2 regions of the Pseudoalteromonas sp. ECSMB14103 genome follow, and region 2 is predicted to be linked to the other one. Evidence: predicted binding sites of a transcription regulator. Region 2 holds the regulator's gene; the other holds the start of a gene.
What was found. Region 2 encodes sigma-54, which starts transcription at its own class of promoters, with help from an activator protein. Its sites were predicted from a motif close to GTTGGCACGNNNNTNGNNT; they were not measured.
Positions count from the first base shown of each region.

Region 1: a site for sigma-54 is predicted at 3,006-3,024, ahead of dps (DNA starvation/stationary phase protection protein Dps). Genes of this name have one in related genera too.

Region 1 covers NZ_JWGY01000001.1:359,920-367,320, forward strand. The annotation lists gene RF53_RS01625 (hypothetical protein) at 1-152, opposite strand, end outside; gene RF53_RS01630 (RNA polymerase sigma factor) at 158-643, opposite strand; gene RF53_RS01635 (hypothetical protein) at 643-1,350, opposite strand; gene RF53_RS01640 (hypothetical protein) at 1,465-2,256, opposite strand; gene dps (DNA starvation/stationary phase protection protein Dps) at 2,420-2,935, opposite strand; gene RF53_RS01650 (DUF2237 family protein) at 3,175-3,537, opposite strand; gene RF53_RS01655 (DUF2189 domain-containing protein) at 3,741-4,520, opposite strand; gene RF53_RS01660 (DUF6515 family protein) at 4,746-5,507, opposite strand; gene RF53_RS01665 (methyl-accepting chemotaxis protein) at 5,783-6,862, opposite strand; gene RF53_RS01670 (cytochrome-c peroxidase) at 7,039-7,401, opposite strand, start outside.
Region 2 covers NZ_JWGY01000001.1:246,731-254,131, forward strand. The annotation lists gene mgtE (magnesium transporter) at 1-289, opposite strand, end outside; gene RF53_RS01080 (HPr family phosphocarrier protein) at 398-670, opposite strand; gene rapZ (RNase adapter RapZ) at 714-1,559, opposite strand; gene ptsN (PTS IIA-like nitrogen regulatory protein PtsN) at 1,579-2,031, opposite strand; gene hpf (ribosome hibernation promoting factor) at 2,036-2,323, opposite strand; gene RF53_RS01100 (RNA polymerase factor sigma-54) at 2,350-3,849, opposite strand; gene lptB (LPS export ABC transporter ATP-binding protein) at 3,919-4,644, opposite strand; gene lptA (lipopolysaccharide transport periplasmic protein LptA) at 4,641-5,177, opposite strand; gene lptC (LPS export ABC transporter periplasmic protein LptC) at 5,167-5,721, opposite strand; gene kdsC (3-deoxy-manno-octulosonate-8-phosphatase KdsC) at 5,718-6,269, opposite strand; gene RF53_RS01125 (KpsF/GutQ family sugar-phosphate isomerase) at 6,270-7,241, opposite strand; gene RF53_RS01130 (calcium/sodium antiporter) at 7,245-7,401, opposite strand, start outside.

The sequences.
Region 1 (7,401 bases), 110 kb from region 2:
AAGCTAACAAATGCGCCAGCAACTAAGTCTAACCATGCTTTAATTGATTGTTTTTTTCTTGCCGATGTAATTTGGCCCAGTAGTGCGGCAGTATCTAGTTTTGGAGTCGCATTTTTATAGTCTTTTTGCCATTGTTCTAATAGTGGATCCATAATTATTATTGCTCCATTAGCTTTTGAAGTTGCACACGTGCGCGGCTAGCGCGCTTGGCAACGTTCGCTTCGTTTAGACCTAACGTATGTGCTATTTCGGCTTGGTTAAAACCTTCTAATTGAAGAGAAATAACTTGCCTAAATTTTAATGGTAGCCGTCTCATTGCTGTCATTAAATCATACGTGTTATCGCTGTGTTTGTGAGAATCAGTACTAACCAAGTCAAGTAAAGGGTCGCTTAAATTATGACGATCTTGGCGACGTGTTTCTTTTAAAACATGATCGACAGCACGGTTGTGTGCGACCCTAGCAATAAAGGTCTTCATACTTGAATCGCCTCTAAAGTTTTCTACTGCATGCCAAACAGCTAACGATATATCTTGCAGTAGGTCCTCTCTAAGTGCTTGGTCTGCTTCATGTGTTGCAGCAATACGCGCCATTAAAGGTGCGTATTGCAGTAGTATCTCATGAATATGATCCCTTTTTTCCACTAGTCTTCCTTGTTTTTGATGAATACACTTCTGTAAGCAATATAGCTTATACACGTGAGTATAGGACCCGTAATAATCGCACTTAATAAAAAAGTATAAGGAGCTAACAATAGACTTAAGAAAGAAATTAGCGCGATTAAACACATTGGTTTAAACGCATAGAAAAAAGCATTTAGGCTACTTTTTAATGCTTGCAGTACATTTTTATCACCAAGTAAAACACAATAGCCTGCAAAACTGACAGGCAGTGTAACAGGAATAACCGAGGCAAAAATAATACCTAGTTGCCATTGGGTAACTTCAGTAGGCTGCGAAAATAAAAGTAAATTTATGCCATCATTTCCTAGTAAAAGCTTTGCTACAAATAACTGAAGAAAAAAAGCAGATGCTAAAATTGCTGAAAGCGGAATCATGCTTAGCCAGTTTTTAGCTTTAAAGATCGACTTCAATGAAAATACTTTTTGAGTGGCCAAATGGTGAATGACGATAATAGCGCTGCTGCCTACAAAAGTGGCAGCCCATTTGGAGGCTAGCATGCCATAAGGGGCGGGTAGTATTTGAAAAATACCTTCAATAATTAAAGGAAGCAGTAAAAATAAAAAAAGTTTTACAGGTGCTTGCTTAAAAAGTGAAAAACCGTCTTGAAGCCATTGATTAGCTTTCCTAGCGGGTAAAGTATGTAGTGGGGTTACTGTTAATGTATTCATAATTACTCTCCTTTTGATTGTTATGTTATTAGTCGATAACAATGAGAATAACCTGACATTTTATTTTTAATTAAAGTAAAAAATTTAAAACACAAAAATAGATTTATAATTAGATTAGCTTACACCACAAGCAGGATATAAATTAAGCACTTCAGTAACTACTTGACCAAATAGAGCTTGTTCTTGCTTTGACAAATTAATCGTTGGGTCAAATTTCATGATATCGGCGGGTCGTGAAGTAATTATTTCTGAAAAAGTCATTGCTGTTAATACATTGCCTGCATAAGAGGCATGGTTGCCATCATCCATATGTAGTTTTGCATTTGGCATCAAAACTAAAAGCCTGTTCCAAACAAGGCCAATAGGAGCTACGCAGCTAGGTTGTTTAGCGCTTATTGATAAATGTAAGTCGTATACACGCTGGCCTTCTTCAGGGTTGCCTCTTTGTGGGTGTTCAGGAAATAAAATAGGTGTGATATTTTGTGCCTTAGCTGATGAAATTAAATGCTCAGCGGCATCAGTAGGGTAAGTTGTTAAACCAGACTGAGAGTATTTTTGGCCTTGAAAAATGGCATGGCTTGGATTTTTGTTTTTAAGTTTGTCTACGTTTGCCCTAATACTCACAATATTATCTAAAAATGGTCCCGACACTGTGGTTGTTTGAACTGACTTATCTGGGTATTGGTTTTCGATTATATGCTCAATGATCCGCCCTAACTGACTGCTGTGACTATTGCCATAAATAATAATGTTGTAATTATCTTCGATATTATTTTGTGTAATTGGAGTCTGACTGACACTTGTATTTGATTGAGGAACATTGGTATTACTGCTGCCTGAGCCGCAGGCTGATAAAAATATTAAAGAAAAAAGCCAAAATTGTTTAGGGGTATTAAAACTTATCATACTAATTTGTACCAATATTGAAAACTACTTACTGATACTAGTAGGTTAATTCTTATGCCACAAGTTCTTGCACGGCTCAAATACCTTAGTAATATTTTGTTTTATGATTTAAACAAAAAGCCCAGCAAAAATGCTGGGCTAAGGTACTTAGGTAATAAAGGTATTATTGCGTTAATTCACCAGTAGCTGACTCTATGTGTGCTCTTACAAACCACTGAAATTGCTCAAGATCGGTAAGTTGGCTTATTAACATATCTTCAGATACTGGATCTAAATCTGATACCGTTTCGATGGCTTTACGGTGATCGGCATTAATACCGTTGTACACCTTATCTAACGCGCCTAAATGCTCGGTAACAAGTCCTTTACCTAATGAATATTCGTTCCATGTACGGCGGTCAACAATTGACTTAGGTGTCCCTACTGGTATGCCGCCTAAAGTGGCAATACGCTCGGCTATTGTATCTGTCATTTCGCGCACAGCTTCAACCTGAGGGTCTAGCATTTCATGCACGCCTATAAAATTAGGACCAACAACATTCCAATGAATATGTTTTAGTGTTAATTGAAGATCTATAAGTGCAACCATGCGGTTATCTAAGGCTGCGATAGTTTTTTCAGCTGATTCGTTGCTCATACCTGGTGCAGTAAATTTAGCTTGCTTATTTGTATTGCTCATAACTTCTCCTACTTAACTATTTAATATTTTCACGTAGTCCTTTACGTAATAAATACGTGATAATTGTATGAAGCAATCAATATGCCGAAAGTTAAACTAAATAAAATTGCTTTAAATCAGTCGCTTGTGTTTTTGCTTTTGTTTGGTTTTTTATTAATATGAGGTGGTTATGAAAAGTCTGCATCTTTTTGTAAAATTTGCAGACCAAATAGATTTGCTGAAACTAAACTAGAATATTTTTAACGGGTGTATTCATGTGCCTTTAGTAATTCAAGCGGTATTACTTCAAGCGATTTTTTATTAGTGGCCTGCAAGATTACTGGCGGCGCAACGTTTGCTTGTTGCGCATGAAGCCATCTTATTGCGCATAAACACCATTTGTCGCCAGCTTTTAAGCCTTTAAAATCGTAAAGTGGATTGGGCGTTATGAGATCATTACCTTGTGACTTCGAAAACTGTAAAAATTCTTCGGTCATAATTGCACACACACTATGATTACCGCGATCAGAGTCTGGTACATAGCAAAAACCTTCGCGAGTATACCCGCCATTCCCACAGCATAACTGCAACCGGGAATCCAGAACGTTATATTGATTTGCCATTAGGTGCCTTAAGTCATTATGTTTAATACAGTAAAAATTACTTTATCAGGCGCTAAAAAGTATAGCTACTAAAGTGAGGATGTTTAATTATGACTTTTTAAAAAAATCGGGGCATTTAAATGAAGGGAGGAGGGGAAAAGTATTATTTGTGCCACAAACTAGTTTCACTAGATCGTGGCACAAGTTAAGTTAAAGTTTGTTAACTATTCGTATTTTCTGGCTTTTTTAGTTTTGATTACTGCAATGTATGCGTGCCAGCTTGCATAGCTAAGTAGTGGCATAATCACAATAAACCCAACAGCCCCAGTTACAAAACCAAGCGCAACCATTAGGAAAATGCATATTGACCAAACAACCATCGGCGCAAAGTTATTTTTAACGGCGTTAATAGATGAGACGATAGCTGTCATTATGTCTACGCGTCTTTCCATCATAATTTGTGGTGTAAATGCAGACACTGAAAAAACAGACACGAGTAAAACGCCACCTGCAATTGTACCAAGCGTTAAAAATGCTGACAGTTCTTCAAATGTTGGGTTAGCGTAGTTAGGGTATAAAGCATGAACAAGGGCGGCAATGCGCATCCACGCAATCATTATTACGAGTAATAATATTGCAAATCCCCACTCTCCAACTGGGTTTCTAAACATCGACTTTAGCGAATGCCTAAAAGTGGGTTTGTGGTCTTTTTCGAGTTCCCATGCTACGTCGTATAGGCCGGCTGCGAAAGCGGGTCCAATTAAAACAAACGCAACAGTGGCGGGTAAAATTACAAACACGCTTTGTGCAAAAAATGCAGAGTAGATAATAGCTGCAGGAATAATACTAAACACTAGGCCATAAATTACAGTAAGTAACGGGGCTCGGGTCATATCTTTAAACGCAAGTGCTAACCAGTGAAAAGCAGCGAACGTATCTACTTTGTTACACTCTATACAGCGAGCAAATTCGGTATTTTTTTCAATTGTTTTTGTTGTAGGCATAAGTGGAGCTCCTCTATAAAGCCTCTATTTAGGTTTAGGTCATAAACGCTTTATTTACAAATATTAAACATACATACGGAGCTAAAATTAAAATTGTTCACTAAATAAACGTTTTATGTTTTTAGAAGGGGGGATTACAAAAGGAAATTTTATAGGAGGATTGCTGAAATCAATATTAATAAAGTACTACTTAACCTGTGGGCAGGTTAAGTAGTTAAATAATGCTCAGCCTAAGCTGATTGCTAGGTATTGTATCTCGTCACCATTTATTTGTGGCAAAAAGTAAATATCGTTGTATTTAAAATATTGCTGAGAGTTTATCGTAACTGGCTCAGCTGACGATGGTAGTTCATCGTAAACTTGCCCTAAGCTATAGTCGAAGACGTTGCCAATTTTAATTGCTTTGTTGCGCTGAATTATTGGCGCGTCTACCACTTTATAGCCGCCGTTATCAGCAATATAAAAAACGTTCTGATAAGCATAATATGTGGTGTTGCGATGTTTCATACGCGAATAATGTCTTGGAAGTTTTTTAATGCGCAGTCCGCGAGGTGGCATCACAGCGTGATAGCCTTTTTTAGCTTTTCGGTAGTAAATGCCGTCATTAAAGCTAAATGAAATTCCATTAAACCAAATAGAAGTACTTCTTCTTGGCAAGTGCCTTATGTATCTATTTTCTTTGTAATAACGCGGCTTATACCTATTAGTTAGGTAGTTATATTTATGATTGTCGAAACGTAGTTGTTTACGCTTTTCTTGCTGCTTTTTTTGCTTGTTCTTTTCTTTTTTACGGTCTTGGCGCTTTTCTTTTTTTTGCTCTATACGTAGTTTTTTTTCATGGCGACGTTCATCGCGCTTATACTCAATGCGTTTAGGGTTTTCGTGCTTATAATTTTTATGAGCTTCTCGCTCGTTGGGCGCTGCAATTGCGGTGCTTGAAAGCGCGCTAATGGCAATTATACCCGATAGTAAAAATGTAAGTTTCATAGTGTGCCTCGTTTATGTTGTTACATAACTAGGCTTAATATTAACCTCTGAAACTGAACATTAACTGACCTATTTAATGTTTGGACGTTCCTTTACATTGCTTTACGTAAGCTAAACAGTTTCTTACTTATTATTACAGTTTTAAACAGGGCGCTTTAAACAATCTATACATGTGATAAAAAAAGAGTGCAGGTTAAAATTAAAGACTAACTTATAAGCCAAGCTATTAAAATTTAAATCATTTTAATAGCTTGTTCATTAGTGCTTAGCTGGGGCTAACAAATCTCATCGAGTAAATGCATCACACGTTCGCTGGCTGCTTCCATTTTATGAATATGCTTAATTGCAGATTCTTTATCGCCATTTTGAATTGAGTGCAGAGCCGCAACACCATTTTTATGTACTTCACTATGCGGGTTTTCTAATTGTTTAAATGCATTGGTGTGTTTAAATTCAGCAGACTGCTCTGAACTATACCATTGGCCTAATCGGCACATTGTATGATCGCTAAAGTCATTAATTGACTTGTTGCTTTGGCCATTTGCTACTGCGTAAATGTCACCTTTCCATACGACATGATCTAGTTTAACGGTTTGAATAAACGACAACGTAGCAGCCTGAGAAATCGTATTTTTCATGTTGTTACAAAAATCAATAATTGAAGTGTAATCGGTATTCAGTGCATCAAAATTATCACTTAGGTGCGAACTATTTTCTTTAATACCTTCTACTGATACCACTGTTTCATCTGTTTTGTTAATAATTTCTTTTACTAGGTCGGCCACTTCTTGCGCTGACTTATTCGTGTTTGTTGCTAGCACCCTTACTTCATCTGCTACAACACTAAAGCCTCGGCCAGCTTCACCCGCACGGGCAGCTTCAATAGCAGCGTTAAGTGCTAATAAATTTGTTTGATCTGATATTTTACTAATTGTTGAAACAAACGTACTGATTTTACCGGCCATGCTAGCTAGGCCTGAAATGTTTTCAGTCATGCTTCCCATTTTACTGGTCATTAAATCCATTTCTTTGACAATATGATTTAGCGAGCTATTTGATTTTTCGAGCAGGGTGTTTATTTTATCGCTTACTTTGTTTTCTTCATCAATTTTAGAGTAAGAGCCCAATACGGTTTGTCTTATATCTTCGATTTGAGCAACACCATTGATAGAGCTGGAAAGTAATGAGTAAGTGAAACTATGATCTTCATTATTATTTGGGTTATTTAACTCTTCAATTAGAGAAGTATTTTCATTGATAAGCGTTGTATTTTTGTTACGTAAACTCTCAATTTCTTTTTTTAGTTGGTCATTTTCGTTTTTCAATATCGAGTAGGTTGAACTTAAAACAAACATATTTAGACCTTGATTTTTAAAAATTAATTTACATTTAGTTATCATTATAGAGGTAAAATTTTATTGAGCATATATTTATAATCACTGTTTTCTTTCAATAAACTCATATGGTGATAAATTTTTGTTAATTCTCACCATACATTATTAAGTTCAAAGTCCTTGGTTAAAGGTTGTTTTTATAAAATCCGTAAAAATGCCACTAGGTCTGTTTGTTCTTGCTTGGTTAAATTAAGCTTTATAAGCAGGTCGGTGGTTTTAGGGAAGTGTGGGTCGTTTAGTTGGTTTTTTCGTGGTCTTGGTCTAGCTCCGCCATGGTTATACATACTTACGATGCCTGATAAATCTTCAAATAAGCCGTTATGCATCCACGGAAATGTTTGCATTAACCCTAATAGTGATGGGGTTCTAAATTGGCCAATATGCTCAGAGTTGTGGGTGGCATCGTAGCGGCCTTTATCTTCAAAACGGCGGCCGTAATAATGCAGCCCTGTGCCATGGAATTGGTTGTCGCTGAGTAGTGCGCCGTTATGGCAAGTCAT
Region 2 (7,401 bases):
CCATGTCTTCAGTGGCAGCAGCAATGTGCTCAGGCTCCATTTGGGCAATAATACCCAGGCGCACGTCTTCTGATAATTCTTCGAGTACATCACCTTGAACATCAGGATCAACTAACTGCCATAGCAAGCGACGAATTTTGTGTGGAGATGATTCTAATAATAACGCAGTATCACATGGCGCTGTTTTTGCGAGCATGCGCCTAACTTGAACAAACTGACCACTATTAAGTGACTTGGTCACTTGTTTTAGTTGTTGTAGTGGGTAGTCTTGTTCAAAAGCTTCGGGCATTGGCGTCCTTTATTTATACTGTAACTGTTACCTAATGGGTGGGGGAGTACGACCTAGCAGCCAGTTATTTTGATTATAGTTATTTTATTTAAATGTTAAAAATTAACGTTACTCTTGTTCGTTAAATCGTTGCGAAATAAGTTCTCCAATTGCATTTAAAGCTTGCTCTGCATCAGGCCCTTCACATACCACTTTAACTTCTTTACCTTGGCTACTTTCAAGTAGCATCAGTGCTAATACACTGTCACCAGCAGCTTCTTTATCATCTTGAAACAAGGTGATTGAAGCATCAAATTTTACAGCGAGTTGGGCTAATACAGTCGCGGCTCTGGCATGCAGTCCTAATTTATTTTGTATTAAAAAAGTGTCTTCTATACGCATACATTACTCTATCAAAGCTGAACAGGTTATTAGTTTTGTAAAATTACTTTTCTTGTTCTCTGTGACGTATTTTTACATTGGGATGCGTAACTGCAAAGCTTTCGCCAATTGTTTGCGCTAAATATACAGAGCGATGTTGCCCGCCAGTACAGCCAATCGCAATAGTTAAATAGCTTCTGTTATTTCGCTCTAGGTGTGGTAGCCATGTTTGTACAAAGGTTTGTATTTGCCATGTAAATTTTTGAACTATGCTGTGGCTAGCCAAATAATCTTTTACTGGTTGGTCTAGGCCATTGAGTGGTTTTAGTTCAGGCTCCCAGTGCGGGTTAGGTAAAAAACGTGCATCAAATACGTAATCTGCCTCTTTAGGAATGCCATGTTTAAAACCAAATGATTCAAATGTAACAATCAGCTGCTTATCTTTTTTACCTAATATTTTTTCGCGAATTGATTCAGCAAGTTGATGAACGCTTAGCTCACTGGTATCGATCATGTAATCGGCGCGCGTAATTAGCACATCGAGAAGTTCTTTTTCTTTTTTTATGGCTAAATCAAGCGGAAGTGAATCTATTGATAAAGGGTGTAAGCGTCTGGTTTCAGAAAAGCGCTTAATAAGGGTTTGATCTTCACTGTCTAAGTAGAACAGCGTTGGTTTTGTAAAACCCGGTAAGTATTCGATGATGTGATTAAATTCATCTTGCTCTTTTGGTAAATTTCGCACATCTATACTAACGGCAATTTTATCGTAGTTATCAGAAACGCTTCTAATTAAAGAAGGTAATAAATTTACTGGAATGTTATCTACGCAATAATAACCTAGATCTTCAACAACGCGCAAAGCAACCGACTTACCAGAACCAGAACGGCCACTTATGATAATCAACTCCATTAATCACCCTTTAAATTTGTTACGATTGGTCAACAATAATTTGATACAACTCAGCATCCGATTTAGCACAGCGAAGCTGCTTACAAAATTCTTTATTTTTTAGTTTATCAGCTATCGTTGCTAGCGTCTTTAAATGCTGTTGGTTATCGCCTTCAGGTACGATGAGTGCAACAAAAATATCAACAGGGCGGTTGTCTATAGCATCAAAATTAATCGGTGTTTCACTTACTAACACCAATGCTAAAGGTTCTTGTGCGCCGCTCATTCGGCCATGTGGAATAGCAATACCTCTGCCTATCCCTGTGCTGCCTAGCTTTTCGCGGGTTAATAAAGCGCCCAAAATATCCTGTTGAGATAAATACGGAAATTTATCGTGAGCCAGCTCGCTAATAAACTCTAAAATTCTTTTTTTACTATTAAAAAGGACCGCAGCTTTACTGCAGTCCTGGCATATAAGTGAACTTAATTTCATCATATTAGTGTCGAGCAAGCTTCTCTTTGTGTTTAATTACTTGACGGTCAAGCTTGTCAATCAATGAATCAATAGCTGCATACATATCTTGATGTTCAGTGGATGCGAATAATTCAGCACCACTTACATGAATAGTTGCTTCTGCTTTTTGATTTAGTTTTTCTATATCAAGAATGACATGAACATTATTAATATGATCAGAGTGCCTTTCTAGCTTCGCAAATTTGGTATTTATATAGTCTCTTAATGAATCAGTTAGTTCTACATGACGACCAGTTAAATTTAGTTGCATAAGCATTACCCTCTTTGTTTAGCGTCTTAGATCAGGCTCTTTCGCTGATTTGACGGTGGAATAGCCAGAGATTCGCGATATTTTGCGATTGTACGTCTCGCTACTTTAATTCCTTGCTCAGCCAATATATCCGCAATTTTGCTATCACTCAATGGTTTTGCTGAGTTTTCTGCTGCGATTAATTTTTTAATAAGTGCACGTATTGCCGTAGATGAACATTCTCCACCATTTTCGGTACTTACGTGGCTTGAGAAAAAGTATTTAAGCTCAAATATTCCACGCGGTGTGTGCATATACTTTTGCGTAGTTACGCGCGAAATTGTTGATTCGTGCATTTCTACCATTTCGGCAACATCATTTAAAACCATCGGTTTCATGGCTTCTGGGCCGTGTTCAAAAAAGCCCTGTTGTTGTTTAACAATACAGTTAGTTACTTTTAAAAGTGTATCATTTCTACTTTCTAAGCTTTTTATAAACCATTTAGCTTCTTGTAAATGTGAGCGAATAAATTGACTGTCGCCGCTTGATTTAACTGTACGCGACATCGCTGCATATTGGCTGTTTACACGAATTTTTGGCATGCTGTCTGGGTTTAACTCTACAATCCAGCGGCCTTTAATTTTTTTAACTGACACATCAGGTATTACATACTCAGACTCTTCTCGTACTATTGTGTCTGCAGGCTTAGGGTTGAGCGTATGAATAAGTGTCATTACTTCTTTAAGCTCATCTTCTTTGAGCTTCGTTTTTTTCATTAATGTACGGTAGTCACGAGCAGCTAACAAATCAATGTGCTCGGTTAAAATCATTTTTGTTTCATCAATAAAAGGCGTGCCTTTATCAAATTGATTTAACTGAATACACAAACACTCTTGTAAGCTACGTGCCGCAATACCCACTGGGTCAAATAGCTGAATGCGCTTTAATACCGCTTCTATTTCGTCAAGTTCAACCTCAACGTCATCATCGTTATCTTGATTAAAGCTCTCTAAAATCTCTTCGCAACTGAGTGTCAGTATGCCTGAATCATCCACCGCTTCTACAATAGCAATAGCAATGGCTTCATCTGTAGGGCTAAATGGCGTTAATTGTAATTGCCACATTAAGTATTCGTGAAGCGTTTCAGTTGATGCGCCCTGATATATAGACTCATCTTCAGGCATTGGTCCTGAAGATGATGCAGGGGCTGCACTCATGTACTCATCCCAGCTAACGTCCATTGCCATGTCGTCACTTACAGTATCTTTAGCAAGCGCTTCACCACTGTCTTGTTCATACTCGCTAGGGGCTTCATCTGCAGATACGGTTACTGTAACTTCATCGTTATCTGCTTTTTGCTCATTTTTGCCCGCAAGATCATCGGCATAGTCTTGCTCCTCAACCTCAAGTAATGGGTTGCTGTCGAGCGCTTCTTGTATTTCTTGCTGAAGATCCAATGTGCTTAATTGCAGCAAGCGAATAGCTTGTTGCAACTGAGGTGTCATTGTAAGTTGCTGGCCCATGCGCAGCTGTAGTGATTGCCTCATGTATCTCTAACAATCCTTTTAAGTTGTTATAGTTAATACTAGCAGATGCTTATAAATAAGGCGTAAATGTTACAGCCTAAATTGCTCGCCTAAATATACATCGCGTACAGTTTTATCATTTAATACGTGTTCAGGGGTACCAGAAGCAATCAGTTCCCCATGAGAAACAATGTAGGCTTTTTCGCAAACATCAAGGGTTTCTCTTACATTGTGGTCTGTTATTAATACGCCAATCCCACGGTTTTTCAGGTGTTCAATAATTTTTTTAATATCTAATACTGAGATAGGGTCAACACCGGCAAATGGTTCGTCTAGCAAAATAAACTTTGGATCTGCGGCTAAAGCACGTGCAATCTCTACTCGGCGACGTTCTCCGCCCGATAATGCCATACCTTTGCTATCGCGAATGTGTTGAATGCTAAATTCATCTAATAGATTATTCAATGTATCTTCTCTGGCTTGTTTAGTGAGCTCCTTTCGAGTTTCTAAAATAGCCATTAAGTTTTGATACACTGTTAATTTTCTGAATATAGACGACTCTTGTGGTAAGTAGCCTATGCCTAATCTAGCACGACTGTGCATAGGTAAAAGCGTAATATCGTTATCATCGATAGATATTTTGCCTTTGTCGCTAGGGACTAAGCCTACAATCATGTAAAAGGTTGTTGTTTTACCTGCGCCGTTTGGCCCAAGCAAGCCTACAATACTGCCAGCTTTAACTTCTAAGCCCACATTTTTTACAACTTCACGGCCTTTGTAGCTTTTGGCTAGTAGCTCTGCTTTTAATGTACTCATGGTTGGCCTTTGTCATTTTTTTTAGGCTCCACAGGCACTAAGATAGTGTGTACACGGTCAGTTGAGCTTTCATCTTTTTCGGCGCTAATAAGCTGCTGTTCTATATCGTAGGTAATGCTTTTAGCATTCATTTTTTGCCCAGCTTGAGATATCTCTGCATCTCCAATTAATGTTAAAAAACGCGTTGAAACATCGTATCTAACTTCATTAGCGCTGGCGCGCATTATTGTGCCGTCGGCTTGTTTTTCTTCAAAATAAGCAGGCTTACCTGTAGCTATTAACAATTGCTTGTTGTCGCCTAGCTCATCGCGCTTGTGAACCTCAAGGCGGTCTGCGGTAATTTTTCTGTCGCCATGAATAATTTCAACATTTTTTTCGAAGATACCTACGTTTTCTTTTAGTTGACCCTCTTGTTTATCCGCACTAATCGAAATTTGATTTGCAGAAATTGGCGCTGTTGGTTCAGCGGCATTAGTACCTAATGCAAGTAAAAATGTTGGAATAATAAAGAGTGTTGATAGTTTATTGGTCATAATAAATAGTTCGCGTATGGTTAATTAATTTTATCACTTCGGTTTTTAAATCGGCTTCTAAGCCTTTACCGGTGATTTTTAAATTGGGCCCTGTAACAATGACAGGCTGCTCTGATTGCATCGTTAGTAATTTTATATCTACCTGAATGTTATCAGCATTAATTTTATCTATCATTGCGTTATCAGTTAAATTACTAGCAACAACGTTACCTTCTAATATTAATTGTCTGCCTTCGTACAATGTTGCTTCATTAGCGTTAATTCGCCATGTTTGCTTGTTGTTGTATAGCGTAAAAATAGGTTTATCAAAAAAGGTAAACCCTAATTCTTGATATAGCTCCATTCGCGCTGCCGTTACTTTATGGCTGATTTTCCCATTTTCGTCATACGCTGTTTGTTTTAGCTCTATGGCTGTGTAATCTGGCTTTGCAATTATGTCTGCTTCGGTTTGTTGTGGTAAATTTACTTGTGTAAAATAAGGGTACCAAAGCCAAACCATACAGCTGATGAATAAAACGCTTAATATTATGCGCGCTGCATTCATGAACTAGTCCCTTTTGTGGTCAAAGGTTTGTTATTTTCAAGCATTAGCAGGTCGGTTAGTTCTCTCACTGCACCAAAGCCACCTGGCATTTGTGTTGTATAATGTGCTAAACGTTTTATTAGCGGATGTGCGTCATTTACTGCAACAGAAAACCCTACTAACTCCATCACTGGCATGTCTGGGCCATCATCGCCAATGTAGGCAATTTGCTCATCATTTAAATTGAGCTTTGTTTTTAGTTCTTCGTAAGCGAGTAATTTATTTTCTTGGCCTTGGTATATATGTTGTACTGTTAAGCTTGTCATACGCTGTTGTACTATTTTTGAGTGGCGTCCTGTAATTACCGCAACTTCAAAGCCACTATTAATTAGCGCTTTAATGCCAAAGCCATCTTTTGTATTAAATGCTTTGAGCTCTTCGCCTTGGTTACCCAAATAAATGCGACCATCAGAAAACACACCATCAATATCACAAATAAGTAGCTTTACTTTTTTTGCACGTGCTTTTGCGTCTTCACTCAATGGTTGATAGAGCTCTTCAAATTGCATTTATAATACTCCTGCTTTTAGTAAGTCTTGCATATTTAATGCACCAATAGGGTGGTTTTGCTCATTAACGATGATTAAACCATTAATACGCTTTTGCTCCATAATATTAAGTGCTTCAGCGGCCAAAATATCTTGCGTTGCCGTTGTGCAGGACTTGGTCATTACAACATCTATTTGTGTTGTATGTATATCAATTCGTTGTTCTAAAATACGACGTAAATCACCGTCGGTAAAGAGCCCTACAAGTTGTTGCTGAGAATCAACTATGGCTGTCATGCCTAAGCCTTTTGCCGACATTTCTATCAGTGCATCTTTTATAGTTTGAGTAACGTTAATAATAGGTGTGTTTTTACCGCTATGCATGACATCTTTTAGGGTCAGCAGTAAACGTTTACCTAAACTGCCGCCGGGGTGAGATAGCGCAAAGTCATCAGCTGTAAAACCGCGAGCTTCTAACAGTGCAACCGCCATGGCATCGCCCATTGCAAGTGTTGCTGTTGTGCTTGCTGTAGGGGCTAAGCCTAACGAACAGGCTTCTTTTTGTACTTTTATGCAAATATGTACGTTTGCAAGCGTTGCCATTGTTGAGCTAGCGTTGCCTGTCATGGCTATCATTTTTGCGCCGAGGCGTTTCAAAACGGGAATTATATTGAGGACTTCGCTTGTTTCACCAGAATTAGAAATTAGCATAACCACATCATTTTTAGTGATCATACCTAAGTCGCCATGGCTTGCCTCACCTGGGTGTACAAAAAATGCAGGGCTGCCAGTACTTGCTAATGTCGCCGCTATTTTATTGCCAATATGACCCGATTTTCCCATGCCTATAACAATAGTTCGGCCTTGGCAGTCGTATATTAACTGACATGCTTGATGAAAATTTTCATCCACATATTGTGCAATATCACTCAATGCTTGGCGCTCTATGTCTAATACACGTAGGCCTTGTTTAATAAAATTTAGCGTTGCCATTACTTACCCTACTTGACTGAAAATATACCCTTGGTAGCCTAAAAAAGCGATTAATAATAAGCCGCCCTCTACTCTATTGATGCGCTGAGCACCTCTAAAGTTCAATGACATGATAATAAGCGCAACCGTGGCACCAATCATAATAAGTATGTCGCGGTTA